3 regions of the Aquamicrobium segne genome follow, and region 2 is predicted to be linked to each of the others. Evidence: riboswitches for the same ligand, from Rfam matches in the RefSeq annotation. Region 2 holds a riboswitch; each other region holds the start of a gene.
What was found. Region 2 has a riboswitch for cobalamin ahead of ACFPLB_RS13295 (TonB-dependent receptor plug domain-containing protein). Riboswitches for the same ligand answer to the same signal wherever they lie in the genome.
Positions count from the first base shown of each region.

Region 1: it holds a riboswitch for cobalamin, as region 2 does, so the genes downstream of both, ACFPLB_RS06110 (aromatic ring-hydroxylating oxygenase subunit alpha) here and ACFPLB_RS13295 (TonB-dependent receptor plug domain-containing protein) in region 2, are expected to answer to the same signal.
Region 3: it holds a riboswitch for cobalamin, as region 2 does, so the genes downstream of both, ACFPLB_RS06100 (ribonucleoside-diphosphate reductase subunit alpha) here and ACFPLB_RS13295 (TonB-dependent receptor plug domain-containing protein) in region 2, are expected to answer to the same signal.

Region 1 covers NZ_JBHSLL010000014.1:15,944-22,788, forward strand. Annotated here, with positions in the region: gene ACFPLB_RS06100 (ribonucleoside-diphosphate reductase subunit alpha) at 1-843, shown strand, start outside; gene ACFPLB_RS06105 (ribonucleotide-diphosphate reductase subunit beta) at 889-2,004, shown strand; cobalamin riboswitch at 2,066-2,268, shown strand; gene ACFPLB_RS06110 (aromatic ring-hydroxylating oxygenase subunit alpha) at 2,385-3,632, shown strand; gene ACFPLB_RS06115 (FAD-binding oxidoreductase) at 3,652-4,740, shown strand; gene ACFPLB_RS06120 (hypothetical protein) at 4,737-4,991, shown strand; gene ACFPLB_RS06125 (methionine synthase) at 5,035-6,063, opposite strand; gene ACFPLB_RS06130 (DUF1852 domain-containing protein) at 6,090-6,845, opposite strand, start outside.
Region 2 covers NZ_JBHSLL010000050.1:8,877-21,340, reverse strand. Annotated here, with positions in the region: gene ACFPLB_RS13310 (putative bifunctional diguanylate cyclase/phosphodiesterase) at 1-1,005, shown strand, start outside; gene ACFPLB_RS13305 (5-(carboxyamino)imidazole ribonucleotide synthase) at 1,127-2,215, opposite strand; gene purE (5-(carboxyamino)imidazole ribonucleotide mutase) at 2,212-2,709, opposite strand; cobalamin riboswitch at 2,829-3,030, shown strand; gene ACFPLB_RS13295 (TonB-dependent receptor plug domain-containing protein) at 3,200-5,080, shown strand; gene ACFPLB_RS13290 (3-hydroxybutyrate dehydrogenase) at 5,249-6,031, opposite strand; gene ACFPLB_RS13285 (argininosuccinate synthase) at 6,229-7,455, opposite strand; gene ACFPLB_RS13280 (Glu/Leu/Phe/Val family dehydrogenase) at 7,716-8,981, shown strand; gene ACFPLB_RS13275 (LysE family translocator) at 9,073-9,711, shown strand; gene ACFPLB_RS13270 (hypothetical protein) at 9,722-10,165, opposite strand; gene rlmN (dual-specificity RNA methyltransferase RlmN) at 10,162-11,394, opposite strand; gene ACFPLB_RS13260 (invasion associated locus B family protein) at 11,572-12,075, opposite strand; gene ACFPLB_RS13255 (YkvA family protein) at 12,371-12,464, opposite strand, start outside.
Region 3 covers NZ_JBHSLL010000014.1:3,006-15,469, reverse strand. Annotated here, with positions in the region: gene ACFPLB_RS06100 (ribonucleoside-diphosphate reductase subunit alpha) at 1-1,497, opposite strand, end outside; cobalamin riboswitch at 1,673-1,883, opposite strand; gene doeB (N(2)-acetyl-L-2,4-diaminobutanoate deacetylase DoeB) at 2,033-3,043, opposite strand; gene doeA (ectoine hydrolase DoeA) at 3,121-4,314, opposite strand; gene eutC (ectoine utilization protein EutC) at 4,333-5,325, opposite strand; gene eutB (hydroxyectoine utilization dehydratase EutB) at 5,322-6,293, opposite strand; gene eutA (ectoine utilization protein EutA) at 6,290-7,066, opposite strand; gene ehuD (ectoine/hydroxyectoine ABC transporter permease subunit EhuD) at 7,068-7,727, opposite strand; gene ehuC (ectoine/hydroxyectoine ABC transporter permease subunit EhuC) at 7,727-8,386, opposite strand; gene ehuB (ectoine/hydroxyectoine ABC transporter substrate-binding protein EhuB) at 8,536-9,381, opposite strand; gene ehuA (ectoine/hydroxyectoine ABC transporter ATP-binding protein EhuA) at 9,426-10,214, opposite strand; gene ehuR (MocR-like ectoine utilization transcription factor EhuR) at 10,373-11,758, opposite strand; gene ACFPLB_RS06045 (Lrp/AsnC family transcriptional regulator) at 11,822-12,313, shown strand; gene ACFPLB_RS06040 (NAD-dependent succinate-semialdehyde dehydrogenase) at 12,446-12,464, shown strand, end outside.

The DNA.
Region 1 (6,845 bases), on a different contig from region 2:
GCGGTAAAATTTGCTGACCAGTCGATGGAAGCGATCAGCTATCACGCAATTTCGGCTTCGGTCGATCTGGCGGCGGAGCGGGGCCGCTATGCCAGCTTCGATGGCTCGCTATGGTCGAAGGGCATTTTGCCGATCGACTCGATTGCGCTGCTGGAACAGGCACGGCCCGGTGTGGAGATGGATACCTCCTCGACACTTGACTGGGAAGCCTTGCGAAGCCGCGTCAGAACCATTGGCATGCGCAACTCCAACACAATGGCGATTGCGCCGACGGCAACGATTTCCAACATTTGCGGCGTGTCGCAGTCGATCGAGCCAGCCTATCAGAACCTGTTTGTCAAATCGAACATGTCGGGCGACTTCACCGTGGTGAATGCGCAACTGGTGCGTGATCTGAAGGCCCGCGACCTGTGGGATGAGGTCATGGTTTCGGACCTGAAATATTTTGATGGGTCCATCGGTGCAGTCGACCGCATTCCCGACGATCTGAAGGCGCTTTACGCCACCGCTTTCGAAATCGATGTCGCATGGCTGGTCGAAGCCGCCTCGCGCCGCCAGAAATGGATTGATCAGGCGCAGTCGCTCAACCTCTACATCGCCAATCCGTCAGGAAAAAAACTTGATGAACTCTACCGGCTGGCGTGGAGGAAGGGTCTGAAAACGACCTATTATCTGCGCTCGCGCTCGGCCACCCATGTCGAGAAATCGACGCTGAAGGGCACGGACGGCAAGCTCAATGCGGTGTCGGCCACGGTTGCAGCAGTTCCCATTGAGATCGATCCAAACGCCGCATGGGGCAAGGCCTGCACCATCGATGACCCCGATTGCGAAGCCTGCCAGTAAGCAGCCGCCACCAACAAGGGCCCATCAATAAGGAAGGAAGAAAAAATGCTCGACTGGTCCGAACCGAAGGCCGCCCCGGCCAACCTTATCGCGCTCAATGCGGAAGCCGACGCCACCGGCCTTGGCGCGATCGAGCGGGGTGCCGCCCGCGTCACCGTCGATGACAAGCGCATGATCAATGCGCGCGCCGACGTTAACCAGCTTTTGCCGCTCAAATATCACTGGGCATGGGAAAAATACCTCGCTGGCTGTAATAATCACTGGATGCCGACCGAGGTTTCCATGCAGGCTGACATTGCGCTGTGGAAGTCGAAGGACGGGCTGACCGAGGATGAGCGCCGCATGCTCAAGCGCAATCTTGGTTTCTTCGCCGCCTCCGAATCTCTGGTGGCCAACAACATCGTGCTGGCCATCTATCGTCACCTGACCAACCCGGAATGCCGGCAATATCTGCTGCGTCAGGCTTTTGAGGAGGCAATCCACACCCATACTTTCCAGTATATTGTCGAAAGCCTCGGCCTCGATGAGGGGGAACTGTTCAACATGTATCGCGAAGTGCCGTCGATCACCGACAAGGCGGCATGGGCGCTCGGCCACACGCAGAACCTCGACAACCCGGATTTTACCACCGGTACAGCGGAGTCCGACCAGCAGTTCCTGCGCGATCTCGTCGCCTTCTATGTCGTGTTTGAGGGCATGTGGTTCTATACCGGCTTTGCCCAGATCCTGTCGCTTGGCCGCCGCAACAAGATGGTCGGCATCGCCGAGCAATATCAATACATATTGCGTGACGAATCGATCCACCTGAATTTCGGCATCGACGTCATCAACCAGATCAAGATCGAGAACCCGCATCTGTGGACCAAAGAGTTTCAGGATGAGATTCGCGCAATGCTGGTCGATGCGGCCGAACTTGAAGCCGCCTATGGCCGCGATACGATGCCGCGCGGCTTCCTCGGGCTGAACGCGGCGCTGTGCGAGCAATATATGCACTTCATCGCCAATCGCCGCTGCGCCCAGCTTGGCCTTGCGCCGGTGTTTGCCGAAACCGAAAACCCGTTCCCGTGGATGTCGGAAGCAATGGATCTGAAGAAGGAAAAGAACTTTTTTGAGACCCGGGTGATCGAATATCAAAATGGCGGGGCGCTTTCATGGGATTGAGCCTGTCGCCTCTGTCTTGCGCCATGTCGTTTTCACACTGGCATGGCAGGCGTCATCCGTGATCATGTAAGGCATTCGAGGTGCTTGCCGGTTTTCCCGGCAGGATAATTGGGAAGCCGGTTTAACGCCGGCGCTGCCCCCGCAACGGTAGCGAAGCTAAAAAACCCGACAAAAGCCACTGGGCAAGAGCCCGGGAAGGTGTCGGGACAGGTCTGACAAGGCCAGCTTCGGAGCCCGGAAACCAGCCCCGGATTGTTTTAATCCTGACTGATCGCGGTGGGCGGTCAAGCGGCAGAGTGTTTCGGGCAAGCCATGCCTGCAAGCCTTCTTCCCCTGAAATCACCACCAAGTTCAGTTCTTGTTGAATTGCGAGGACGGACATGGATATGCGCACTGAAATGCTGAGGCAGCTTCGTGAAAGGCGGGACGGGTTTTCCCTGCAACAGCCTTTTTACATTGACCCGGATTTCTTCCAACTTGACCTTGAACTGATCTGGTACCGTGATTGGCTGTTTGTCGGCCATGATTGCGAGCTTGAAAAGCCCGGTTCCTATTTTACGGTTCAGGTGGGCGATCATCCGGTGGTGATCGTGCGCGGCAGGGATGGTGTTATCCGCGCCCTGCACAACACCTGCCGCCATCGTGGCAGCCGCGTCTGCACCGCCCATAAGGGGACGGCTGCAAAACTGGTCTGCCCCTATCATCAATGGACCTATGACCTGGATGGTTCGCTGGTCTTTGCCCGCGAGATGAATGAAGATTTCTGCAAGGAGGATTTTGGCATGAAGCCGGTCGCCTGCGAAAGCGTGGCTGGCTATATTTTCATCTGCCTGGCTGACGAACCTGCTGATTTTGCACCGTTCCGCACCATGATGGAGCCTTATTTTGCTCCCCACAACCTGCTGAACGCCAAAATTGCTCATGAGACCACCATCATTGAAAAGGGCAACTGGAAGCTGGTCTGGGAAAACAACCGTGAATGTTATCATTGCGCGGCCAATCACCCTGAATTGTGCAAGACTTTCCCTGAAGCGCCGGGCGCAACCGGAGTTCCCAGTGTCGAAAGCGACCCTGAGATGGTGGCGCATTGGCAACATTGTGAGGCTGCGGGCTTGCCGGCGTGGTTTCATCTGGACGATGCAGGCCAGTACCGCGCCACGCGCGCGCCGCTTTTGCGCGATGCAGTCAGCTACACGATGACGGGCAAGCGGGCCGTGGCCAGAAATCTGTCAGATAGTGTTTCAGCCGATCGTATCGGCACATTGATGCTCTATCATTATCCCACGACATGGAACCATGTGCTGATCGATCATGCCACCACCTTCCGGGTGTTGCCGATCAGCCCCACCGAAACCGCACTGACGACCAAATGGCTGGTACACAAGGATGCGGTGGAGGGCGTTGACTATACGGTGGATGAACTCACCCATGTCTGGTCCATGACCAATGACGAAGATCGCCGCATCGTTGAAGAAAACGCTTTCGGCATCAAGTCGCCCGCTTATCAGCCCGGTCCCTATTCACCCATCCATGAAGGTGGCGTGATGCAGTTCGTCGACTGGTATGCGGATTTCATCGGCAAGCGGCTGGAGGAAGAAGAAAGCGCAAAACAACGCAAGGCCGCGTAAGGAGGGAGCGATGAATGCCATGAACGATCCCTCCCTCTATCGTTTTCTTGATGAGATGACGCCCTGGGACGACCGTCTTCAGGTGCTGGAAGTCATCGGGATCATCGATGAGGCGCCGGAGGTGAAAACCTTTACTTTCCGCTCGGATAACCAGACCTGGTTTCGCTATCAGCCCGGCCAGTTCATGACGCTGGAACTGCCGGTCGGGGAAGAGCCGCTGCTTCGTACCTATACGCTGTCTTCGTCCCCTTCGCGGCCATTTTCCATCGCCGTGACGGTGAAGGCGCAAGCTGGCAGCATCGGCACACGCTGGATGTTTGAAAACCTGAAGATCGGGTCTCACATCCGCGCCTTTGGTCCGGCCGGCAGTTTTTCCCATCACAACTATCCGGCGGCAAAATATCTTTTCCTGTCGGCTGGTTCGGGCATCACGCCGATGATGTCCATGCTACGCTGGCTGAATGATTGCGCCCCATGGACAGATGTCACCTTCGTTAATTGTGCACGCCGACCAGAAGAGATCATCTTCCGCAAGGAGCTTGAGCTTTTGGGCAGCGCCATGCCGGGCCTGACGCTGGGGTTTCTGATTGAGGAGCGCTCCAGCCGAGAAAGCTGGTTTGGTCATATCGGGCGCATTGACGCTGTGCGCATGCCGCTGCTGTCGCCCGATTTTCGAGAGCGTGAAGTGTTCTGTTGCGGACCGGAGCCCTTCATGAACGCAGTACGTGACATGCTCGAAACTGTCGGTTTCAACATGGAGCAGTATCATCAGGAGAGCTTTGCTGCGCCTGCTGTCGAAGCCGTGACAGCGCCTTTCACTAATGCCGAGACTGACCAGTCATCACAAGCCATGTCGGTGCAATTTACGCTGTCCGATGTTCAGGCCTCATGCCTGCCCGGCCAGACTGTGCTTCAGGCTGCCCGGGCAGGAGGGGTGCGCATTTCTGCCGCCTGTGAATTTGGCCTGTGCGGAACCTGCAAGGTGAAAAAACTCTCCGGCGAGGTCGAAATGGATCACAATGGCGGCATTCTCGACGAGGAAGTTACGGAAGGTTTTATTCTGGCTTGCTGCTCAAAACTCCTCACGCCGCTGGAGATCGAGGCATGACAACATCCCGACACAAGAGCAGCATGATGAAGGGGCACATGCCTGATCTGAAAGCCGTTGCCACAATTTCATCACTCCCGCCACCGGAAGACATTTTTATTGACTGGATCCTGTCAGTGCCAGAACAGCAATGTCTGGAGACCGCCGCCCGCGCCCAGATTGCGATCATTGACCGTTCTGCCGCAGCGCTTGATCCAAATGTTATCAAGTTGCGGACGCTGCTTGTTGCCGTCATGGGTGATTATAACTAAAAATTGTCTCCCGAAACGGATTTCCGGTTTCGAGAGACTGATTTTACGCCAAAAGTTCTCTCCGGACGATTTCCGCGCCTGTACTTAAAGCCTTCAGCTTGGCGGTCGCGACATGCCGGGGCAGTGGCGCCATGCCGCAATTCGTGCATGGGTAGAGCTTGTCGGCATCGACGAACCGCAGTGCCTTGCGCAAGGTATTGGCAACCTCTTCGGGCGTCTCAACACTATTGGTCGCCACGTCAATGGCGCCCACCATGACCTTTTTACCCCGGATCAGCTCAATGAGATCCATCGGAACATGTGAGTTGTGACATTCCAGAGAAATCAGATCGATACTGGATTTTTGCAGTTTGGGGAAAGCTTCCTCATATTGTCGCCATTCTGATCCCAGACTGTTTTTCCAGTCAATATTGGCCTTGATGCCGTATCCATAGCAAATATGAACAGCGGTTTCGCATTTGAGCCCTTCAATTGCTTTTTCCAGCGTGGCGACGCCCCAGTCATTCACCTCATCAAAAAACACATTGAATGCCGGTTCATCAAACTGGATGATATCGACACCGGCAGCTTCCAGTTCTCTGGCCTCTTCATTGAGAAGTTTGGCAAATTCCCATGCCAGTTTCTCACGGCTCTTATAGTGGGCATCATAAAGCGTATCGATCATGGTCATTGGACCCGGCAGAGCCCATTTGATGGGCTGTGTGGTCTGTTGACGCAAGAATTTTGCATCTTCGACAAAAACCGGCTTTGGGCGGGAAACCGCACCAACAACCGTTGGCACACTCGCCTCATAGCGATCGCGGATTTTGACAGTCTCACGCTTTTCAAAATCAACGCCATCAAGATGCTCGATAAAGGTCGTCACGAAATGCTGGCGTGTCTGTTCGCCATCGCTGACAATATCAATGCCTGCCTGTCGTTGGTCATCAAGAGACAAACGCAGGGCATCCTGCTTGCCCAGGATCAGTTCTTGGCCCTGCAATTTCCATGGTGACCAAAGTTTTTCAGGCTCGGCAAGCCAGGAAGGTTTTGGCAGGCTGCCGGCAGTTGAGGTTGGTAACAGTGTTTTCAAGACAGATGACCTTATATTCCTATTGATCAAGCAGCGTAGTTGGCGGACCACCGTTCAAGGATGGCCTTGTACGGCTTGATGAAGCGCTCTTCGGCAAACTTCCCTTGCTGGACGGCAAGCCGGCTGCGTTCTTCGCGGTCATAGACAATTCGGGTCAGCGAATAATCCTGATGCTTCAGGCTGGGCTGATAGCGGACCCCTGCGGCCGAATTGGCATTATAAATCTCGGGCCGATAAATCTTCTGGAAAGTCTCCATCGTGCTGATGGTGCTGACAAGTTCCAGATTTGTGTAATCACCCAGCAGATCGCCACAAAAATAGAAAGCCAAAGGCGCAACACTGTTTGGAGGCATGAAATAGCGAACCTGCAATCCCATCTTCTGGAAATACAGGTCAGTCGAGGACAATTCACCCTGCCGGTATTCAACGCCCAATACAGGGTGCTGATTTTCAGTCCTGCGATATGTCTGACTGCTTGAGGCACTCAGGCATATGACCGGCGCTTTACTGAAATGCGCTTTGTAAGCAGCGGAATTGAGGAAATATTTGAACAGCTTTCCATGCAAATCACCAAAATTGTCTGGAAAGCTGAACTTGGAACGGTTCTTATTGTGCTCGGGCAGCACGATGCTGAAATCATAATCGCGCACATAAGAGGAAAAATTATTTCCAACAATTCCCTCAATGCGCTCGTTGGTTTTTCGGTCAACAATATTGGTCTTCAGTATTTCAATCAGCGGGAAGCTGTCAACGTGACCATCTTGATCAATATTCATTTCGAC
Region 2 (12,464 bases):
GAACCTGAAGAACTGGCGCGCCGGATCATTGCCTCTCTTTCCTGTCCCTATAAGGGTATCAGTTCCGTTCACCTGGGGGCTTCCATCGGCATTTATGTAACGCCGGAGACCGATCTGACCAATATGCTGTTGCGCGCTGAATATGCCCTCCATGCCGCCAAGCGCCACAGCCGCAACCAGTTTTATATGTTCAACGCCGAGCTCGAAACAAGTTTCGGTCGCCAGCAATGTATTGAACGCGATCTGAAGGCAGCCCTGGAAACAGACCAGCTACAAAACTGGTATCAGCCGGTCATCCGCTTGGAAAACGGCAAGGTCATCGGCTTTGAAAGCCTGCTGCGCTGGCACCACCCTGACCATGGATCGATCGCCCCGCCTGAAATCATCACCGCTGCACATGTCACCGGCCTGTTGCCGGTTTTGACCAAAACAGTCTTTTTAAACGCCTGCACCATGATAAAAAGGCTGCGCCATCAGGGGCGGTCCGATATTCGCGTTGCCATCAATATCTCGCCGCGCGAACTTGAAGCCCCCGACATCGATACCCTGATCCTTGACGGACTTGAGGCGCATGGCCTGCCATCCTCGATGCTGGAAATCGAAATTACCGAAGAAGCACCTGTCGATAGCGAGCATCTTCAGGAAAAGCTGACATATTTGGCAAAAGCAGGCATTTCCATCGCCCTTGATGATTTTGGCTCCGGCTTTTCCTCGCTTGCCTCACTCAAGGATCATCGCTTGTCCCGGATCAAGATTGACCGCAGCTTTACCGTTGATCTTGCCGGAACCCCCGAAAACCGTCTGCTGGTCAAGGCCGTTATCGATCTGGCCAAAACACTCAATATAGAGGTAACAGCCGAAGGTATCGAAACCTGCGAACAGGCCCGCATCTTGCAATCCATGGGCTGCGTCAACGCGCAAGGCTACCTGTTTTCGCCTGCCCTGCCGATTGAAGAGGCTCTGGCCTTACGACAGTTTTCAGTCTCGGATGATGATCTTTCTTAGAGCATCGGACCAAAAAGTGGAATCGGTTTTTGGATAATTCCGATGCTCATTCAAAGAGTTAGAGCGTCCTTTGTGCGTCCGACAGGACGCACGGCGCTCTAGCCATAACCGGGCAAGACCATTATGTCGATACGTCTGGCGCAACGAAAATGCGGGTAAAATGCCCCATTTTGCGTCCCGCTCGCGCTTGCGTCTTGCCGTAAAGATGAACCATGATGTCAGTTTCAGCCACCAGTTCAGGCAGGCGGGCCACATCATCGCCAATCAGATTTTCCATCACACAATCGCTGTGCCGCCGCGGGCTTCCCAGCGTCAGCCCGGCAATGGCCCTGATATGCTGCTCAAACTGCGAAATGGTGCAGGCAACTTCCGTCCAGTGCCCGGAATTATGCACACGCGGAGCCATTTCATTGACCAGCAGCGACCCGTCCTCCAGCGCAAAGAACTCCACGCCGATCACCCCGACATAGCCAAGCGCGTCAAGCAAAGTGGCAGTGGCCTCACCGGCGCTGCCAGCCATGGCCGGTGAAATGGCTGCCGGCACAGTTGAAGTGTGCAAAATGCCATCGCGATGCACGTTCTCAGCCGCATCGTAAATCGCCACATGGCCGTTGGCGTCACGCGCGCCAATCACCGATATTTCACGCTCAAAGGAAATCAGCCCTTCCAGAATGAGCGGCACACCTCCCATGTCCTCAAAGACACCAGCGCAATCCGTGCTTTTTGTGTTGCGAAATACACGCTGACCCTTGCCATCATAGCCCATGCGGCGTGTTTTCAAGACACCATTGCCGCCAAAATCCTGCAAGGCAGAGGCCAGATCCGCATCACTGTCCACCGCCAGAAACGGTGCCGTGCCAATTCCAATGCTGTTTAGAAACTGCTTTTCCACCAGCCGGTCCTGTGACATTTCCAGCGCGCGCGGTGGCGGCAAAACCGGCACTTTGGCAGCCAAAGCCTCAACAGCCTCCACCGGCACATTTTCAAATTCATAGGTGATGACAGCGCTGATTGCAGCCAGTTCCGCCAATCCGGCAGGGTCATCATAGGCGGCAACAATATGCCGGTTGGCAAGCTGGGCTGCCGGACACTCAGCCTGCGGCTCCAAAATGGCGATATGATAGCCAAGGCGCGCCGCAGCCATGGCCAGCATCCGGCCAAGCTGGCCGCCGCCGATAATGCCGATGGTCGATCCAGGAGCCAGCATCAGGCATCATCCTTCGGCTCAAGCGCCACATTTTGTGTCTGCTGTGCGCGCCATGCATCCAGCCGCCCGGCCAGTTCTGCATCATCAAGCGCCAGCACGGCAGCGGCAAGAAGGGCTGCATTGACTGCACCGGCCTTGCCGATGGCCATTGTGCCAACCGGAACGCCAGCAGGCATCTGCACGATGGACAAAAGCGAATCCTGCCCCGACAAGGCTTTTGATTCCACCGGAACGCCAAAAACCGGCAAAGGCGTCATCGAAGCAGCCATGCCGGGAAGATGCGCGGCTCCACCAGCGCCTGCCACCACAATCTTGTAACCGGCAGCCTTTGCCCCGGTAGCAAAATCATACAGACGCTGCGGTGTGCGATGCGCCGAAATAATCAGGCTTTTATAAGAAACACCCAATGCGGCCAGCGTTTCAGCCGCATGGCGCATGGTTGCCCAATCGGACTGGCTGCCCATGATGATGGCGACATCGGCTTGTGTGTCGGTCAAGGCCTTGGCTCCACTTGGTAAAGCGGGGACGTAGCGGAATTTTTGCATGCCTGCAAGAACAAGCCACTGAAGCAAGCAGCACTATACAGGTGAATTGACAAACAGGCCCGGCAATGATTAGCGTCATGGCTGGAAACGGTTCCGAATACGGATGAAAAGGGAACACGGTCAGCCGGAAAATCGGCAAAACCGCGACTGCCCCCGCAACTGTAGACGCCGAGCCTCTCTCCGACATGCCACTGGATCTAAATAACGGTCCGGGAAGGCGGCTGGAGGCAATGACGCGAAAGTCAGGAGACCTGCCGGTTCCAGTCACCCATTCCTGATTCCGGGGTGGAATCAGGCGCGGCCGTCCGTTGCGGTGACACGATAAGTGTTGCCGCGTGCTCTACGGCCTGCAAGGTGGATGTCAAACCCCTCTTTTGCCTGTCATGACTGCGGTGGAAATAAAAACTGCTGGCGCATGAATGCCCGGCCTTTGGGGTAGGTGATGAGAAAATATTTTTGGACCGGCAGTGCCTGTGCGCTGCTTCTGGGCAGCACAGCATGGGCGCAAGACAACATTGCCCAGGACGATGATGTCATTGAACTGCAAACCATTTCAGTAACCGCCAACCGCACAGCAACCGAAGAAAATAAAACCGGCTCCACGGTTGAGCAGATCACACAGGCACAGATCGAGGCGAAATCCCTCCCGGTGGTGAGCGACTATCTGAATTTATTGCCCGGCGTCTCCATCGCCAATAACGGCGGGCTTGGAGCGCGAAGCGGTTTGTTCATACGCGGTCTTGGTTCAGGCTATGTCAAGACCCTCTATAACGGCATCGATATTTCCGATCCTTCCAACACGCAGGTCCAGACCCATTACCAGCATCTTCTCACTGGCGGAATTAACAATATCGAGGTTCTGAAAGGTTCCCAAAGCACCCTTTATGGCTCCAACGCCATTGCCGGGCTGGTTGACATTTCAACAATGGGTGAAGCTGAAAGCGGCCTTCATCATATTGTCGAGGCTGAAGGCGGCTCCTTTGGCACGGTGCGCGGCCGCTATGGTTTTACTGCCGCCAATGAGGGCTCACATTTCGCCACAAATATTTCCGGCCTCTATACTGATGGCATTTCAGCCGCTGCCGGTTTTCCAGAGCGCGACGGCTATAAAAATGCCACAGTCGATCTCGTCGCTGAACACCGTATCAACGAAGCATTCTCTGTATTCGGTTCTGCACTCTATATAGATGCCAAAGCGCAGTATGACAACGAGGGAGCGGATAATCTTGTCAATGAAGAGATAAGCAAATCACTAGGCGGGCGCGCCGGTTTCAACCTTGATCTCATGGACGGACGGCTGAAAAACACCTTCTCCATTCAAGGCTTCAAGGTGGATCGGGAAGACACCTCCGAATACGGGGGCTACATCTCAATCTTCAGATATATCGGCCAGCGGCAGAAATTCGACTATCAGGGCTCATTTGAAGTAAACGATGCAGTCCTGTTGCAATATGGCCTCGACCATGAACGGCAACAGGCCAAGGTCATTACCTCGCCGCCGACCAACGACAAATACGATCTTACCGGCGTATGGGGTCAGGCAATTCTCAGCCCTCTCGAAGACCTCGTCATCACGGCTGGCTTGCGTCACGATGAACATTCCGAATTTGGCGGTCATACGACTTACAGGGGCACCGCCTCTTACACGCTTTCCCATACCGGAACCCGTCTCCATTCCTCTTTTGGAACAGGTTTCCGGGCGCCAAGCCTTTACGAACTCTATGCGCCCCCTTTCCCCCCCGACCCGGATTGGGGTTTTCCGGGAGGGCCTGTTGGCAATGTGGATCTAAAACCAGAAACCAGTAAAAGTTTTGATATCGGTATCGGACAATCATTTTGGAATGACCGCCTTGTGGCAGACGTCACTTATTTCTCAATCGATGTCGATAATCTGATCATATATGGAAACGGCTACGAACAAGTGCCTGGAACCACCCGTTCGCGAGGCGTTGAAACCTCTTTCACCTATGCAGCAACCGATTGGCTCGATATAGGCGGCTCCTATACCTACACAGATTCAAAGTCTGAAAATGGTGAGCGCAACTCGCGAATCCCCAGACATGCCTTTGTTCTGTCGACCTTGGCCAAACCTGCCGAGAAATGGACCATCGGCGCAGATTTGAAGTTTGCAGCAGACATCATGGACGGCAATAGCAAACTCGATGATTATCTTCTCCTCAACGCCAGGGTTGCCTATCAACTGACCGACTCCACCGAAGTCTATCTTCGCGGCGAGAACCTGTTGAACGAGAAGTATCAGACGGTAAAGGGCTATGGTACGCCCGGCATCTCGGCTTTTGCTGGCATCAAGGCAAAATTCTAGAGCATTTTGCGAGCACAGATGGTTACATCTGACGCAAGCACAAATGCGGCTAAAACAAGAGCTTAGAGCATTTTTATTTTTACGCATGCCTGTCTCTCGAACTTTATCCTGAAACTGGTCCAGTTCGAAAGACAGGCTTTAACCCCTTATGAAGCAGCTATAATGCGATCATTGCGCCACCCAGCCGCCATCGACCGAAATATGGGCACCGTTAATCTGTGCAGCCGCTGGCGAGCATAAAAACACCACGCAAGCCGCCACCTGCCCGACGCTGACAAACTCTCTGGTCGGCTGTTTTTCCAGCATCACTTCACGCACCACCGTGTCGCGATCCATATTATGGGTTTTCATCTGGTCGGGGATCTGGGCTTCAACCAGCGGGGTCAGCACATAGCCGGGGCACACTGCATTGCAGGTGATGTGGTCTTGCGCCACTTCCAGCGCCACGGTCTTGGTCAGGCCCACAATGCCATGCTTGGCCGCCACATAGGCCGATTTGAACGGCGAGGCGACCAGCCCATGCGCCGAGGCGATATTGACGATGCGCCCGCTGCCTTGCCCCCTCATCACAGGAAGCGCTGCCGCAATGGTGTGAAACGCCGAAGACAGGTTGATAGCGATGATGGCTTCCCATTTGTCGATGGGGAATTCCTCAACCGGCGCAACATGCTGGATACCGGCATTATTGACGAGAATGTCAACACCGCCGAAGCGTTCAGCAGCCTGTGTCACCAGATTGCGACAGGCGGCCGGATTTGACATGTCTGCTGCGATATAGACGGCCTCAACACCATGGGTGCGGGCAAGTTCAGCGGCGATCTCATGATCCTGCGCCGTATCGGAAAAAGAATTGACGACGATATTACAGCCTTCCAGCGCCAGCACTTGGGCAATAGCAAGGCCGATCCCGGAGGTTGAGCCGGTAATGATGGCAGTGCGCGAGGCGGTCATGCTATGCCCTCCTGTCCATATTGCGGCGCAATATAAACGATGCCCTACCTGAAACCAATCCTGCCGGATCAAAAATGCGGTCGCAAAAGCTCCCGCCAAGATTAAAACCTGTCTCTCGAAACTGGTTTCCGGTTCAAGAGACAGGCTTTAAACTGAAAACCAGTTTCGGGATCAAAATATGCTTGAAAAAAGTTAATTCAGCCCTGATTGCGGCGACGTGCGGCCAGTGTACGCAGACGCAGCGCATTAAGGCGAATAAACCCTTCCGCATCTTTCTGGTCATAAGCGCCGCGATCATCTTCAAAAGTGACCAGATCATCGCGATAGAGCGACTTTGCCGATTTGCGGCCGGTAACAATCACATTGCCCTTATAGAGCTTGAGCCGCACTGTGCCCTCAACATCTTCCTGGCTCTTGTCGATCAGCGCCTGCAGCATTTCACGCTCGGGCGAATACCAGAAGCCATTATAGATCAGTTCCGCATAGCGCGGCATCAACTCATCTTTTAAATGCCCCGCACCACGATCCAGCGTCAGGGATTCGATTGCCCGGTGGGCAGCAATCAGGATGGTGCCACCGGGCGTTTCATAAACACCGCGGCTTTTCATGCCGACAAAACGGTTTTCAACCAAATCAATACGGCCAATGCCATTGTCACGGCCAAGATCGTTAAGGGCAGCAAGCATTGTGGCTGGCGACAGCTTCTTGCCATTGAGCGCAATTGCATCGCCTTTCAGAAACTCCAGTTCGATCTCGGTTGCCACATCGGGCGCATCAAATGGCGAGACAGAGCGCTGGTGCACATATTCAGGCGGCTCGACCCACGGATCTTCCAGCACCTTTCCCTCAGAGGATGAGTGCAGGAGATTGGCGTCGACCGAGAAAGGAGCCTCGCCCTGCTTGTCCTTTGGCACCTGAATCTGATGCTGTTCAGCAAATTCGATAAGGTCGGTGCGCGATTTGAATGACCAGTCACGCCAGGGCGCAATCACCTTGATGTCGGGATTGAGCGCATAGGCGGAAAGCTCGAAACGCACCTGATCATTGCCCTTGCCGGTGGCGCCATGGGCAATGGCGTCAGCGCCGGTTTCTTCGGCAATTTTCACCAGATGTTTGGAGATCAGCGGCCGGGCAATGGAGGTGCCCAAAAGATAGGTGCCTTCATACAAGGCATTGGCGCGGAACATCGGAAAGACGAAGTCTTTTACAAATTCCTCACGCAGATCCATGATGCGGATATCCTGGATGCCCATCATCTCAGCCTTGCGGCGCGCCGGTTCCAGTTCTTCGCCTTGCCCCAGATCGGCGGTGAAGGTGACAACCTCGGCGCCCAGTTCGGTTTGCAGCCATTTGAGAATGATGGAGGTGTCTAAACCGCCCGAATAGGCGAGCACGACTTTCTTGATATCTTTCAGCTTGGACATGAGCGTTTCCGGTATGTGTTCCAGGATTTAGGCCAGATATAAAATCCAGATGTAAAATAATGTCGCTGTCATAGCAGGAATGCAACGCCGAACAAGCATCGGGACCATAGATGCTGCCCTGTCATTTTGCCAATGCGCAACAATCTGACAAAATACGCACAATATAAAAGCTTTTCTTGTGCACCTGCACATTTTGGTGCATTTCAATCTCCGCGACCGGCAGGCCGCACCTTTACCACCCGAACAGACAGGATAATACGATGCCGGAAACAAGCCCGCTGGATAGCGCCCTTACCCGTCTCGACGAAGCCGCAACGCACCTCAATGTCGATGCCGATGTCATTGAGAAGCTGAAATATCCACGTGAAACCACCAAGGTGCGCTTGATGATCCGCATGGATGACGGCTCACGAAAGTCGTTTCTTGCATGGCGCTGCCGCTATGACGACACGCGCGGGCCGACCAAGGGCGGTATCCGCTTTCACCCTGACGCCACGGCCGATGAAGTGGAGATGCTGGCGTTCTGGATGACATTCAAATGCGCGGTGATGAACCTGCCCTATGGTGGCGGCAAAGGGGCGGTGCAAGTTGACCCGCGCCAGCTTTCCAAGGCCGAGCTGGAGCGCCTGTCTCGCGCCTACATACAAGCTTTTTCGCGCATTATCGGACCGGACCGCGATATTCCCGCACCCGATGTTTACACCAATTCCATGATCATGGGCTGGATGGCCGACGAATATAGCCAGATTGTCGGCGAAGGTTCGCCGGCCGTCATCACCGGCAAGCCGCTGGCGCTTGGCGGCTCGGTCGGGCGCGGCGATGCGACCGCACGCGGCGGTTATTATCTGGTCTGTCACCTTGCGCAAGAACTTGGCCTGTCCGGTTCCATGAAAATCGCCGTTCAGGGCTTTGGCAATGCCGGCCAGCATATCGCCTCAATGTTTGCCGCCGATGGCCATACCATCGTTGCTGTCTCGGATTCCGGCGGTGCGGTCTATGCTGCCAACGGGCTTGATCTGAAGGCGCTCATGGCCGCCAAGGCCGAGGGCCATTCCGTCATTTACACCGCAGGCCACAGCGGCCATCAAGCCATTGCCGCCAATGAGCTGGTCGGGGTGGATTGCGATGTTCTGGTGCCTGCCGCCTTGGAAAACATGATCCACAAGACCAATGCCGAGACCGTAAAAGCGCGCATTGTGCTGGAACTTGCCAATGGGCCGGTGACCCCGGAAGCCGACGCTATTCTGGCCAGCCGCAATGTTGTGGTGCTGCCCGACATTTTGGCCAATGCGGGCGGTGTTACCGTCTCCTATTTTGAATGGGTGCAAAACAAGCAGGGCTATTATTGGGAACTGGACGAGGTTCACACCAGGCTGCGCACCATTATGGAGCGTGAAGGCCGCGCCGTCTGGCAGCATTCGGTGGACCATGGCGTTACACCGCGCACCGCCGCCTATATCCATGCCTTGAGCCGCCTTGCCGAAGCCATTGAGGCGCATGGAACGCAAAGCTATTTCGATAGCTGATTGTTCTCGAACTGAGCCCGCTGATCGGGTATAAGGGGCGGCTTGCATGTCGCAGCCGCTCTTTTTTTCAGCTCAAACCAACCAAACAGCCATGAATTTCATTCCCGATGCCAGCATACTTGCCCAGTTTGCACTCGCCACACTGGTGCTGACGATCACGCCGGGGCCGGATATGACGCTGTTTGTCGGGCGGGCGCTGTCTCAGGGCAGGGCTGCCGGGCTTGCCTGCATGCTGGGTGCGATGACCGGCATCATTTTTCACACGGCACTTGTCGCCCTTGGCCTGTCAGCCCTGATCATTGCCTCGCCTCAGGCCTTTTTTGCCCTGAAAATTGCCGGTGCGCTTTATCTGATCTGGCTGGCCTTTCAGGCGCTCCGCCACGGTTCGACATTTTCACTGGAAACCAATGGACGCACACGCCATTCACTGGCGCGCAACTGGGCAACGGGGCTTGGCATCAATCTGCTCAACCCCAAGATCATTCTGTTTTTCATGACGTTCCTGCCGCAATTCGTCTCTGCACAGGACCCGCATGCACCCGAAAAATTGTTCTTCCTGGGCGTCATGGTCATTGTGGTGGCGCTACCATTCACCACGGCCATGGTGATTGCCGCCGACCGCTTTGCCGGACTTTTAAAGAAAAGCCCCTGCATCACCCGATTGACGGATTATATGTTTGCCGGTGTTTTTTCAGCCTTCGCCTTCAAGATTTTAACAACCCAGAAATAGGCAAACCTGTTTATTTGCGCCAGTCGGGTGTCCACATGCCAGCCACCAGCCAGTAGGCCAGACCGCCAACAACACCGCTGCCCACCATGGCAAGCAGCAGCGCCATGTCATGTGTTTCTGCTGCGCCCTCAGCGCCCCGATAAAACAGGCCGGCAAAAGCCAGGGCCACAAAGCCCCCGGCCAGCGCATAAAACAGCCAGTCACGCTTGCCGGTAAATTCGGCAATGATGATGGCGGCAACACTTGGCCAAAAATTGAAATGGGCCATAAACAGCGCCAGCAAGGGTACGGAAATCATCGCCCCTGTGGCAAAGATCGGATAGGCTTCTTCTTCTGCCAACCCCGACCAGCCCAAAAACAGCACATGCGAAAAGGCACTGGCGGCAAGGCAGGCAGCGCCATAGCCGATCAGCACCACGGCAAAACGTGCCAGAACGGCAAGAACGCCGCTCAATCTTCACCATGCCCGGCAATCATCATTGCCTCCAGCGCCAGCCGTTCCGTTTTACGCATCCGCTCCGATTCCGACTTGAGCTGGCCGCATGCCGCCAGAATATCGCGCCCGCGCGGTGTGCGGATCGGCGAGGCATAGCCCGCCGCATTGATATAATCGGCAAAGCGCTCGATCGTTTCCCAGTCCGAGCACTGGTAATTGGTTCCCGGCCACGGGTTGAACGGAATAAGATTGATCTTGGCGGGAATGCCTTTAAGCAGCTTGACCATCTGCCTGGCGTCTTCAAGGCTGTCATTAACGTCCTTGAGCATCACATATTCAAAGGTGATGCGGCGCGCATTGGACAGGCCCGGATAGTCACGACAGGCTTTCAAAAGCTGTTCCAGCGGATATTTTTTGTTGATCGGCACCAGAAGGTCACGCAGATCGTCATTAACCGCATGAAGCGAAATGGCCAGCATGACGCCGATCTCTTCACCTGTGCGGTAAATTTCAGGCACCACACCGGAGGTGGACAGCGTGATCCGGCGCTTTGAAAGCGACAGCCCCTCACCATCCGAGGCAATCAAAAGCGCTTTCTTTACCGCCTCGAAATTATAGAGCGGCTCGCCCATGCCCATCATCACGATGTTGGAAATCCTGCGCCCTTCAATCGGCACGATTGCGCCTGCCGGTGTATCGCTATCGGGAAAATCACCCAGCCGGTCACGGGCGATCAAAAGCTGCGCCAGAATTTCTTCCGTCGTCAGATTACGGACCAGCTTTTGCGTGCCCGTATGGCAAAAAGAGCAGGTGAGCGTACAGCCGACCTGGCTGGAAATACACAGCGTGCCCCGCCCCTCTTCGGGAATATAGACAGTTTCGATCTCGACAGGGCGACCGGCGCCGCGTGGCGGAAAGCGCAACAGCCATTTGCGCGTGCCGTCACTGGAAATCTGTTCTTCAACGACTTCAGGGCGCGCAATGGTGAAAGCCTGCTCAAGCCTGGCGCGCAATTCTTTGGAGATGTTGAACATCTGCGCAAAATCAGAAACACCGCGCACATAAAGCCAGTGCCAGAGCTGGCTGACCCGCATTTTTGCCTGCCGTTGCGCAACAAGGCCGGTTTCGACCAACACCTGCGCCATTTCCTCTCGCGAAAGGCCCACCAGCGATGGTTTTTCCAGTCGGGGGGAAGGGCGCAGCGCAGCACGCGCACCAGCAGGAACAAGATCGAGTGAAAAGCTCATAATGGACCCAATATAAGCGGTTGCAGCCATTTTTAGCTACGAATTTGGGTGAAGCGCGCCAATAACACAAGTTCGGGCCGGAGTCATGGTCTGATCAAGGCAAGTCTGCCATGCAAAAGGCCGGTCCCGCAGGTCCGGCCTCAATCGCAGAAATCAAACCTGATCAGGCAATCAGGCTTATTTGCAGCTTGAAATGGAATTGAGGGCCGCCGTGATGCCTCTTAGCGAAAACACATAGCTGGTGTCATTGCCGCGGCCGGATTTGGCCTGAACCTTCATGTCGGCCCCGCCACGCATGGCGGCAATCAGTTGCGGCTCGTCGGCAGCGTTTTCAACCCAGGCTGATTTACCGCGTGTGAACATGGTAAAAGACTTGTCGCCAACCGTCACACGCACCTTGGAATCAGCCTGGAAATCATAACCGGCAATGAATTGCGGCTCGTAGGACACTTGCTGGCCGGGACGCTGCGAAACAAAGAAGAACATGTCGCCATGGTTGAGATTGCCCGGCTGCTTTTCGGTCGGAACCGTCAGCACATAGCACACCTTGCCGCCGGACGCCTGATAGCTGTAGGTGCCCCACGCACTATGCTGACCGATCTTGGTGGCCTGCTGCGCCAGTGCCGGTGAGGCCAAGACAAGCATAAGCAGGGCAGAAACGGTAGCTATCAATCGACGCATCATAATTCTCATATTCCAGACAGTGCAGGCACAGGCAAAGATTCGACCCCGCCCGTTTCCTTCAATTTGATTTAATCTGGGTTACCAAAGCGTGAAGATTGCCCAAAAAAGGAGTTTCAGCCGTAGAACCCACCGCTATTCCAGCGCTTTTCGTAAATTTTCATCTACGAGTGTCAGCGCCATATCCCTGCGGGTGACTTGGAATGGAGGAAAAAGGCAAGAATTTGACTTTTTGACAAATCAGTCCTTTATCCAGAGTGCCGTGCGTCCTGGCGGCGCACAAAATACTCCAGATTCAATCATCCCTGGCAAGCGCATCCCTGGCCGCTTGCTGGTGGGCTGGCGTGATATGGGCCCGTACCGCTGCAATGGCGGCACTCAACACCGCT
Region 3 (12,464 bases), on a different contig from region 2:
CTTGCGGAACGAATTGCCGGTGAGGTCGTGCAGGCAGGGGGTCTCGTCGGGTGAGAACAGCGTCCATTCGCCGTCCTCCTCCACCCGTTGCATGAACAGGTCCGGCACCCAGTTTGCCGTGTTCATGTCATGGGTGCGGCGGCGGTCGTCGCCGGTGTTTTTTCTCAGATCGAGGAATTCCTCAATATCGATGTGCCAGGTCTCCAGATAGGCACAGACCGCACCCTTGCGCTTGCCGCCCTGGTTGACGGCAATCGCCGTGTCATTGGCGACTTTCAGGAACGGCACCACCCCCTGGCTTTCGCCATTGGTGCCCTTGATATGCGCGCCAAGGCCACGCACCGGCGTCCAGTCATTGCCAAGCCCGCCCGAATATTTGGCCAGCAGCGCATTGTCCTTGACGCCTTTGAAGATCGCTTCCAGATCATCACCAATGGTGGTCAGGAAGCAGGAGGAAAGCTGCGGTCGCGTCGTGCCTGAATTGAACAGGGTCGGCGTCGAGGCCATGAAATCAAAGGACGACAGCAGGTCGTAGAACTCGATGGCGCGCGCCTCGCGGTCGATTTCGCGTATAGCCAGCCCCATGGCGACGCGCATGAAGAAGGCTTGCGGCAGCTCAAAACGCTTGGCCCCGGTGTGCAGGAAATAACGGTCATAAAGCGTCTGAAGGCCGAGATACTGGAAATTCAAATCCCGCTCCGGCTTGAGTGCGGCACCCAGACGGGCAAGGTCGAAGCGGTCAAGTTCGGGGTCAATCAGCCCGGCATCAATGCCGGTCTTTACGAAATCCGCGAAATAAGTGGCATAACGCCCGCTCATCTCTCCTTGCGTCGCCTGCTCGGCGCGGCCGGAAACAAGCGTCAGCGCCTCGCGGCGCAGCCTGTCGAGCAACAGGCGAGCGGAGACGAAAGCGTAATTCGGCTCCTGCTCGATCAGCGTACGCGCGGCCAGGATTGGCGCCAGTGACAATTCGTCGAGCGAGACCCCATCATAGAGATTTCGCTGCGTCTCGGTGAGGATCGCGTCGGCTGACACCGCCTCCAGACCCTCGCAAGCCTCGCTGACCACCGCCGCCAGCCGCGCCTGATCGAGTGGTGAAAGCGTGCCGTCCTCAGCGCGGACATTGAGTTTGGGGGCGGCGGTCTCGATGCTGTCTGCCTTTGCGGCGGCACGCTCACGGGCGCGGTCTTCGCGATAAAGCACATAGGCGCGGGCAACGCGGTGATGTTCGCCGCGCATCAAGGCCAGTTCGACCTGATCCTGCACATCCTCAATGTGGAAGGTGCGGCCTTCGCCAATCCGCCGCGTCAAAACCGTCACCACCTGTTCGGTCAGTTCCGCAACAATATCATGCACGCGCCGCGATCCGGCTGCGGTAGACCCTTCGACTGCCAGGAAGGCCTTGGTCAGCGCCACTGTGATCTTGACCGGGTCGAACGGCGTCACCGCCCCGTTGCGGCGGATTACACGCCAGCCGGGTTCGACGGGCGGCTGCATCGAAGATTGTAATGAGATCGGAGCCGAATGGCTCTCCTTGGTCTGGATCGAAACGCTTGCCGACATCTTGTCCCCGTGGCGCTGTGGACGGGGATCTGGAGGAACGCATGCCGGCTGGACGCGGCATCACCGCGCATACAGGCAAGGCGCACCGCCGGGACACCCCGCCCGAGGTTCGTTCAACATCGCCATGGCAGGTCTCCTGGCTCGCAGGTCATTGTCACTGTCCAGCCTTCCCGGTGTCTTCACACCAGTGGCATTATGCGGACAGCAACTTGCTGCTTACAGTTGCGGGGGCAGCGCCGGATTTGCGAAATACACGCACCGGCTTCCCTCTTAGCTTCCAAGAAAAACGACTCGGAAGAACCATAACGACATACATCTAGTATGTGACAGGAATTTAATGTCAACAGGTAGAGATTCGTCATCCGATAATAAGTGCCACCTGTTTCGCCCTCTTCGCTTGCCGCGAATGAAAATGGGGGCAAACGCTTGGAACACAGCGTGAGTTTCTGCCTGATCGTGTCAGAGCATTTCAACCGGTTTCGTGAATGGCGATCACGCTGGCACAGTCGCCCGCCTTCACCAGACCGGGGAAGTGGCGGGCGACCAGCAGGCCGTCCATCTTTGCGTGGATTTCCTGCGGGGCAACACCGGTGCGGCCCGTGCCCCACACCCGCGCAATCACCATTCCCTTTGTTACCGTACCACCAAGATCAACCATGGTTTCGATCATCCCGTCTTCTTGCGCGAAGGCAAAGCAATCATCACCCGGCATATCCAGCCATGTTGTTGGTGTCTGTTCGACCACGCCGTCAACCAGCCCTGCATGGCGCAGCACGTTCAAGACACCCTTGCGTGCAATCTGCACGGTTTGGGCGCGCGATGTGCCGCCACCGCCCAGCTCTGTGGTGATAAACACCTTGCCCATCTCTTCGGCAGTCGTGTCGTACATGCCGACAGCGTCGATTTCGAGCATGCGCATCGAATAGGGCGCGCAAAATGCTTCGACTGCGGCGAATGCTCGCCGCTCCTGCTCCTTGTCCGGCAGAATATGGGCAGCACAGAATGGCAGAAAATCGAGCGTGCGTCCGCCCGAATGAAAGTCGAGCACAAGATCGGCGTGTGGCAGCAAATGGCGGGTGATATAGTCGGCGATCTTTTCCGTTACCGTGCCGTCGGGTCGGCCCGGAAAGCTGCGGTTCATATTGCCCTTGTCAATCGGCGAGGTGCGCGTTCCTACCCGAAATGCCGGATAATTCATGCCTGGAATGATGATGATTGTGCCAGCCACATCCTCCAGCTTCAGGCTGCGCGCCAGATCATAAAGCGCCAGCGGTCCTTCATATTCGTCACCATGATTGGCCCCGGTCAACAATGCGGTTGGTCCGCTTCCATTGCGGATCACGCAAATCGGTACCATCACCGAGCCCCATGCGGAATCGTCACGGCTATAAGGCAGCCGTAAAAAACCATGTTGCACCCCTTGCGCATCAAGATCGATGGTGGGCGAGATCGGTGACGGGCGAAGATGCTTGTCCAACATGTCAGGTCTCATGCAAGTTGCTCGATATATTTAGTCAAAGAAGGGAGGAGAAAAATACGGCCCATATCCTTCTTGCCTCATGCCTTCACAAACAATTCCCGTGGCACATTGGCCAGACACTCGACACCTGTTTCGGTAATCAGAATGGATTCGGTGATCTCCAGCCCCATATCTTCCAGCCACAGGCCGGTCATGAAATGGAAGGTCATGCCGGGTTTCAGCTCGGTTCTGTCACCGGGCCTCAGGCTCATGGTGCGCTCACCCCAGTCCGGCGGATAAGACAGGCCGATCGAATAGCCGGTGCGGTTATCCTTGACGATGCCGTATTTCTTCAAAACACCGAAAAACCCGTTGGCGATGTCTTCACAGGTGTTGCCGGGCCGGGCCGCGGCAAGACCGGCTTCCATGCCTTCCAGTGTCGCCTTTTCGGCATCCAGAAATGCCTGTGTCGGCTTGCCGAGGAAAACAGTGCGTGACAGCGGCACATGATAGCGGTTGTAGCAACCGGCAATCTCGAAAAAAGTGCCTTCATTGACGCGCATCGGCTTGTCGTCCCATGTCAGATGCGGGGCTGATGCATCTGCACCCGATGGCAGCAATGGGACGATGGCCGGATAGTCACCGCCAAAACGACCGTCAGGGCCGTCAACACCGCGTATTGCGACATCATAGATTTCTGCAACAAGATCGCATTTGCGCATCCCGACCTCGACACGGTCAAGAATGCGGGCATGCATTGCTTCGACAATGCGCGCTGCCTTGCGCATATAGTCGATTTCAGTTGCGCTCTTGATGGCGCGCTGCCAGTTGACCAGCGCCGTGGCATCGGTAAAGCGCGCATTGGGCAGCCCCTTTTGCAACGCGGCAAAGGCAGCAGCAGAAAACCAGTAATTGTCCATCTCGACACCGATCACCAGCCTGTCGAGGCCGCGATCAGCCAGAACCGTGGAGAGAAAATCCATCGGATGACGCTCGGTTGACTGCACATAGTGATCGTCATAGCCAATGATATTGCCATGATCGAGATAGGCGGTGCGCCTGGCACCATTGGCATCCTGCCCGCGCCCGTACCAGATCGGCTCACCGGTCGGCGGCACAATCACCGCCTGATGCACGTAAAACGACCAGCCATCATAGCCGGTCAGCCAGGCCATGTTGGATGGGTCGCTGACAATCAGCGCGTCGATGCCTTTTGCCTCCATGGCATGGCGCGTTTTGGCCAGCCGTGCGGCATATTCCTCGCGGGTAAATTTCAAAGAAGCCGATGTCATGTTACGAAACTCCTCGGTTCAACTGTCAAAATTTGTGCCGACACCGGCATTGGCCGCATGGTCTCGCGCCAATGTGGCAATGGCCGTGTCCTGAACGCCGGTGCCGGTCAGATCGCAGATCGTGATGTCTTGCCTGCTCTGGCGACCGGCTGACTTTCCCGCAATCACCTGGCCCAATTCGGCAAAACCCGCCTCCGCATCAATCAGGCCCGCCTTGATGGCATGGTGCAATTCACCCAGAACCCGCGTCTGGCCAAGACGGTCGGCAACATAAAGTGTTGCGCGTTGTAAAACTGCCGGATCAATCTCGTTCTTGTGCTCGGCGTCCGACCCCATTGCGGTCACATGCTGTCCTGCCTCCAGCCATTTTGCATGCAGAATCGGTATCTCGCTCGGCGTCGTCGTCACGATGATGTCGGCGCCTGCAACCGCTTGCACCCCATCAGCAAAGGCGCGCACATCAATGCCAAGCTCAGCGCGCAGTGCCTGTGCCAGCGCTTCGGCTTTGGCGACATTGCGCGCCCATATCCGTGCCTCGCGGATCGGGCGCACCAGCATCAGTGCTTCCAGTTGCAACCGCGCCTGCATCCCGGCCCCAAAAATTGCCGCAATAGTGGCGTCATTGCGCGCCAGATATTTTGCAGCCACGGCGCCCGCTGCCGCTGTGCGCATATCCGTCAGATAGCCATTATCAAGCAGCAGCGCCTCAATCAGCCCGGTCTTTGCCGACAACAGCACCATCATGCCATTGACGCTTGGCAACCCGAGCTTGGGATTGTCGAAAAAGCCGGGGCTGATCTTGATGGCAAAGCCGTCGATCCCCGGCACATAGGCTGTCTTGACGTCAACTTCGCCGCGATGTTCGGGAATATCGAGCCGCAGGATCGGCGGCATCGCCACCTTTTTGGTTTCCAATGCTAAAAACGCATTTTCAACGCAGGCCACCGCCTCCAGATCAAGCCTCACGATTACCCGCAAATCCGCTTCGGTAAGGATCATCATCCGGCTCATTGCAATTGCTCCCCACAAATGACGCGCCGGTGCAAATCCATGTCGATATTGCGCCCTGACAGGATCAGCGCCACTGGCCCGCGCGGAACCACCTTATCCGCCAGCAATGCGGCAATACCCACCGCACCAGCCCCTTCGACGATCTCGCGTTCCTCATGATAGGCGTGGACAATACCGGCTGCGATTTCTTCTTCTGACAGCAAGATCACGCCATCGAGCAGATCGCGGCACATGGCAAATGTATGACGATTGGCAAGTCCGATGCCGCCACCAAGCGAATCTGCCAGCGTTTCGTCTTCACGCACCTGCACCGGGTGGCCTGCCGTCAAGCTTGCCTGCATGGCTGCCCCGCGCGCCATCGATACGCCGATCACCCGTACCTGCGGGCGCAAGCTTTTGACCGCTGCCGCTACGCCAGACGCCAGCCCACCGCCCGACAATTGCACCAATAGCGTATCGAGTTGCGGTAGATCCTCGATCAGCTCCAGCCCGATTGTTCCCTGTCCGGCAATCACGCCTGCATCATCAAACGGCGGCACCATCGTCATGCCCTGCTGCGCCACCAGAAGCTCGGCTTGTGTCTGCGCGTCGTCCTGACTGTTACCGACAATGCAGATTTGCGCGCCAAGTTTGGCAATCGCATCACGCTTGTTGTGCGGCACCAGTTGCGACATGCAGATCGTTGCATCAATGCCTTCAAGCCCTGCGGCATAGGCCAGCGCACGGCCATGATTGCCGGTTGAAGCGGCGACCACGCCACGCCGGCGCTCATCCTCACCAAGCATCGCCACCGCATTGGTGGCGCCCCGCAGCTTGAACGCCCCGGTCGGCTGATGGTGCTCCATTTTCATGTAAACCGGCACACCACAGCGCTGCGACAAATCATCTGACGGCTGCAATGCGGTGCGGGTGACCTTGCCTGTAATGCGCATCTGTGCTGCGCGTATATCTTCCAGTGACACGGTCATGGCGCGGCCAAGGGCAGGGTAAACACCTGTCCGCGTTCCGGCATGGCGCGGTCATCGCCACACAGTCGCAGGCACATCCATGCGGTTGCCTGATTGCTCGTCACCACCGGCTTGCCGAGCGCAGCCTCAATATCGGCTGCGGCTTCTGCCGCGCGCAACGCCGTGCATAAAACAATCAGCGCATCAGCTTGCGGGTCCATTGCCTCACGCGCCAGTTCGACCAGCGTTTCGGGTGCAATGCGCGCCATTTCGCGGTCGTCATCCATGCCAAGGCAGGTAAAACTTGCCACCTCAAAGCCGCTTTTTGCGAAATATGCGGCCACCGGCGCGCTGGTTTCGGCCAGATAGGGCGTCAAAATACTGATGCGCCTTGCGCTCAGCGCCTGCAATGCCTTGAGGGTTGCCAGCGGTGGTGTCACCACCGCGACGCCGGGTTTGCTAGCTTGAAATGCAGCCGCCACTGCATCGTCACCGATCACCACCGATGCCGAGTTGCAGGAATAGCAAAGCACGTCGAGGTCTTCGCCCGGCAGGATCAGCCCGGCTGCCGCGCTCAAGGCTGGTTGCATGGCGCGCAAATTCTCCGGGGTCGTTGGGTTGGCATAGGCAAGGCGGGCAACGTAAACGCCGATCTGTTTACTTGCCACCATGCGGGCATAGTCCGGCTCGGTGGTGTGGTCGGTTGCCAAAATCACCAGCCCGACACGGGCGTCGCATGGCCGCACCTCAAGCGGCGGTTTCACAGTGCGCTGATGAATGTTCAATGTTGTCATCTTATCGCTCCACCCGGCCATAACGCCGCTCCAGCCAGCGCAGTCCGAACACGGAGATGATCGAAATCACCAGGAAGAACACGCCCACCATCGTCATCGGCTCGATATAGCGATAATTGGTGTTGGCGATGCTGCGCGCCTGATTCATCAGTTCGAGCACAGTGATTGCTGACAACAGCGGCGTTTCCTTAAACATGGCGATAAAATAATTCGCCAGTGCCGGGATCATTGGCGGGATGGCCTGCGGCAGGATCACATGCACCCATGTCTGCAACGGGTTGAGATTGCAGGCTTTGGCCGCCTCCCACTGGCCGCGTGGCACATTGTCGATGCCACCGCGATAAACCTCGGCTACATAGGTGCCGTAATGCAGGCCAAGCCCGATGACGCCAGCCACCAGCGGCGACAGCAAAATTCCTGCCGATGGCAGAACGTAAAACAGGAAATAAAGCTGCACCAGAAGCGGTGTGCCGCGAATGAATTCGGCCATAAACCCGATTGGCCGCGCAATATAGGGGTTCGGCGAGCGGCGCAGCACCGCAAACAGCAGTCCAACGATGGCGGCCAGCACTGAACCCAACAGCGTTGCGATGATGGTGATCTTGAACCCTTCCAAAAGGGTCGGCATGATCTGCCAGACGAATTCCCAATCCCATTCCATCAGCTGCGCACTCCGTCGAGGCCACGTGTCAGGCGGCGTTCCAGCCAGCGCATGAAGGCGGAAATTGCCATCGCCATCGCAAAATAGAGTATCAGGATTGTTGCAAAGGGAATGAGCGTGCTGCCGGTTTGCGCCCGCACCACCTGTGCCTGAAAGGTCATGTCAGACAGCGAGATCAGCGACACGATGGCTGTTGCCTTCAACAGCTCGATGGCATTGTTGCCAAAGGTCGGCAGCATCAGGATCACGGCCTGTGGCAAGATGACATGGCGCATGGTCTGGTAGCGCGACAGGTTGACCGCCACGCAGGCTTCAAACTGTTCACGACCGATCGACTGCACCGCACCGCGCACGGCTTCGGCTCCATAGGCGCCGACATTGAGGCCCAGCGCCAGCACACCGGCCTGCATTGAGGTCAGATCAAATCCCAGCAGTGGCAGAACGAAATAGGCCCAGAACAACTGGACGAAAATCGATGTGCCACGGAAAAATTCAATATAGACGGTTGCCAGCCAGCGCAGCGCTGCAATCTGCGACAGCCGCCCAAACCCGGCAATAAACGCCATCACCAATGCCAGCGCACACCCCATCAAGGTCAACTGGACTGTCACCAGCGCGCCTTGCAGGATCAGGCCGAGATATCCGGACCAGTCGATCATCGGTTGTCACGCCTCGCTCGTTGTCGCCGCACAAAGAAAAAACCGCTGTCAGACATGAAATCCCGCGCCATCATGGCCAGATCGGTAAATGATGGAAAATGATGCGGCCCTCTTTACCCATGCGGGAGAAGAAGGCCGCGTGTTTTTACTCACTGCGCAGCACAGAGTTTTTCGCGCGATGTTGACATTGCTGCCGCTGCCGAGAAGCCATAAGGCTCGACAATCTCGGCGAATTCGCCTGATTCTTTCAGCTTGGCCAGTTCGACGTCGAACGCATCGCGCAAAGCCTCATCACCCTTGCGGAAGGCAGCGCCATCGCAATAGACCGGCGCATCCGAAACCGGCGCGACCATTTCCAGGCTGTCATCATTGGCCAGCCGCATCAGATCGCTGATCGACAGCACCGGCAGCGAATAGACATCAAGGCGGCCATCCTGCAACATGCGCAGCCCGCTCTGGCCGTCCGGCACCACGACAACGCGGTCACGCGGCACACCGGCATCAAGCGCCAGCCGCTCTTCGGTGCCGCCGCCCGGCGCGCCGATGGTGGCATCAGCATGGGCAGCGATATCAGCAAAAGTGTTCAACCCTTTCGGGTTGCCCTTCTTGACCAGAAAAGCTTCTGCGTCACACAGGATCGGTTCCGAATAAGCCACCGCCTCGCAGCGGTCCTTCTTCATGAACAGACCGGCAGTGACCACATCATGGCGGCGTGCCTGAAGGCCCGGAATCATCGCCCCATATTCGGAGATCGATGCAGCAACTTCCGGTACGCCCAGACGCTCAAACACGGCCTTGGCGACATCCGGTCCAGCCCCCGAAACCTTACCGTCAGCCGCGACCGCCGTAAAGGGCGGCTCGTTGGCAATGGCGATACGGGCAAAGCCCTGCTCCTTGAGCTGCTCAAGCTTGGGGTTGTCCTGCGCCTGCGCACCAATGGCGATGGCAGCAATGGCCGTGGCGGCGGCAATCCCGCCGATAATCAATTTCCTCATATTCCTGCTCCCTTGTTCCCTGGAATTTTCGTTGTCGCCTGCGGTCAGACCCGATGGCCCGCCGCGATGATCTTTTTCAAAAACGCTTGCGTACGTTCCTGCTTTGGATTGGAAAAAATTTCGTTGGGCGTGCCTTCCTCGACAATGCTGCCCTTGTCGAAAAACAGCACCCGGTCGGCAAAATCATGCGCAAACCCCATTTCATGAGTGACCAGCAGCATTGTCGTGTCGGTTTCGGCGGCAAGCTTGCGCATGACATTCAGCACTTCCTCGACCAGTTCCGGATCAAGTGCCGAGGTCACCTCATCAAACAGCATGATTTTTGGCGACAGCGCCAATGCGCGGGCAATCGCCACACGCTGTTTCTGACCGCCGGACAGTTGCGCGGGCATATTTCTGGCCCTGTCAGCCATGCCGACCATGTCAAGCAGTTCCATCGCCCGTTTTTCGGCATCAATGCGTGGCACTTTCTTGGTCAGGCGCGGGGCCAGCGTCACATTGTCGATCACCGATTTATGCGGAAACAGATTGAACAACTGAAACACCATGCCGATCTTCTGGCGCATTTTGGCAAGGTGGCGTTCATTGGCCGGCACCAGTCCGCTGCCATTTTTTTGCATATGGTAGAGCTGTTCGCCTTCGATCTGGATATGACCGCCATTGATCTGTTCCAGCGTCATCAGAATGCGCAGGATCGTCGTCTTGCCGGAGCCGGATGGCCCGATCAATGCCAGCTTCTCGCCCGGCATCACCTGCATCGACAGATTGTCCAGCACCTTCAGCGCGCCGAAGCTTTTGCTGATTTTGTCGATGTTGATGATAGGCGCAGTCATCCGGCCGCTTCTCCCCGTTGCGCCCCTAACGATGGGGAAGGCTTCAAATCATGTCAATTAGAAAATAATATCATGACAATTTAGATCGAAGACGAGGCCATTCAACCCGCCGGATTTTCTGTGTTTTTTGCAGCAATCCAAATTCGATCGGCTGCAGCTCAAATCGCCAGCAGCACATGTTCGGGGTCAGCCATCAGCAAATTGGCAACGACGCCCAGCCCGGTTCGCAATTCCTCCTCGCTGGTCGAGCCAAGCGACAGCCGCACCGCTGGTGTGCGAAACATGTCGGCGATCTGGAACGACACGCCCGGCGCAATCGCCACCCCTTGCAAGCGCGCCTGAGCAACAAAGGTTTCCTCAACCTGCCCCTTCGGCAGGTCAAGCCAGATGTGCAGGCTTTCCGGCTGCGCCCAGAACGCCGATTGCGATAAAACCTCAGCAGCAATTGCATGACGCTTGTGGATCGCCTCGCGTTGCCAGTCCACGAGTTCGGCGGCGGTTCCGTCCTGAACCCAGCGTGTTGCAATCTCCGCCATCAAGGGCGTCGCCATCCAGTTCGACACCAGATGACGATTGGCGACAGCTGCCACATAACGGTCGGGTGCAACCAGATATCCAATGCGCAGACCCGGAACAGCAACCTTGGTGAAACTGGTGACGTAAAATGTGCGCTCCGGTGCAAGTGCTGCAATTGGCGGTGTGGTGCGGCTGACCAGCGGGCCGAGAATGTCATTTTCGATAATGGCAATATCGTGCTTGCGTGCGACAGCAACCAGGGCGGCCCGCCGCTCTTCGCCCATCAGCGTTGCCGTCGGGCTGGTTGCTGACGGCTGGACAAAGACAGCCCGGATATTGCCGCGCTTGCAGGCGTCCTCCAGCGCTTGCGGCAAGATCCCCTCGCGGTCGATCGGCAGGCCCTCAAGCTGAAAGCCGAGATAGCTGGCCAGCGGCACCAGTGTGTGATGACCAATAGCCTCGGTCGCCACTGTCGCCCCTTGCGGTGCGGCAGTCATCAGCGCCACCGTCATGCCAGCGGTCGCACCATTGGTGACACTGATATTGAGCGGCGAGACTTCCAGCCCGCAGCCCAGCAACCATTCGACCGCCGCAAGGCGATGACGCGGAAAGATATTGTTGGGCCGGAACGACAACACGGCGCTCGGCGGCAGGTCCTGCGCCAGTTGTCCCAGTGCCGCGCGCATCTTGTCCAGATGTAGCGGTTCGCATACCGGCTTGAGGATCGACAAATCGATCAGATTACCCATGCGTTCCGGCAGATAAGGCGGTGCTGGCTCCGGCTGGCGCGCCTGCACAAAAGTCCCGCGCCCGATCTCGCCTGACACCAGCCCCCGCCGGATTAGTTCCTCATAGGCCCGGCTGATTGTCTGAACCGACAAATTCATCTCATCTGCCAGTTGCCGATGCGTCGCCAGCCGGGCGCCGTTTTCCAGATGTCCTTCATGAATGGCCCGCGCAATCTGATCCGCCAGCGAAAGATAGGCTGGACGGCGAATGAGATCAGGATCGGGGCGCCATATTGTCATGAGTTCATTAGTGACGCTAATCATGTCAATTGACAATCCCGATTCCGAAACACATGCTGCCCTATGACCGCACCCAGACTTGATGCTATCGACCTGAAAATCCTCGACGCGATTCAGCGTGATGGACGCATAACCAAGCTTGCGCTGGCCGAAAAGGCCGGATTATCGCCCACCCCCTGCTGGACGCGACTGGCGCGGCTGGAAAAAGCAGGCATCATTGCCGGATATCATGCACGGCTTGATTTGCGCCTTGTTGCGCCGGTGACCGGGGTGTTGATCGAAATTACACTGGGAAGCCACCGGCAGGCCGATTTCGAGCGCTTCGAGCGCGTCATCCGCACCTGCCCGGAAGTGGTGGCCTGCTGGTCGGTCGGCGGTGGCATCGACTATATGGTCAAGGTCGCAGCACGCGACATCGATGCCTATCAGCGCTTTGTCGATTCACTGCTTGAACGCGAAATCGGCATTGACCGCTATTTTACCTACATCATCACCCGCACGGTAAAAGACGAGGTGGTGCAGCCGCTGATGCAATTGCTGTCGCCGGAAGATTAAGGGGGAGAGGGAGAATTTCTCTGCCAGCGGGAATTTCAACAGTTGTTTTCTCTGCAAAGAAAGCCGCAAACAGTCTCCTTCTCCGGCAATCCACATTTAGGCTGATGGCATCCTTTCCATTGCGAGGCCATCATGTCTGCTACACTTGCCC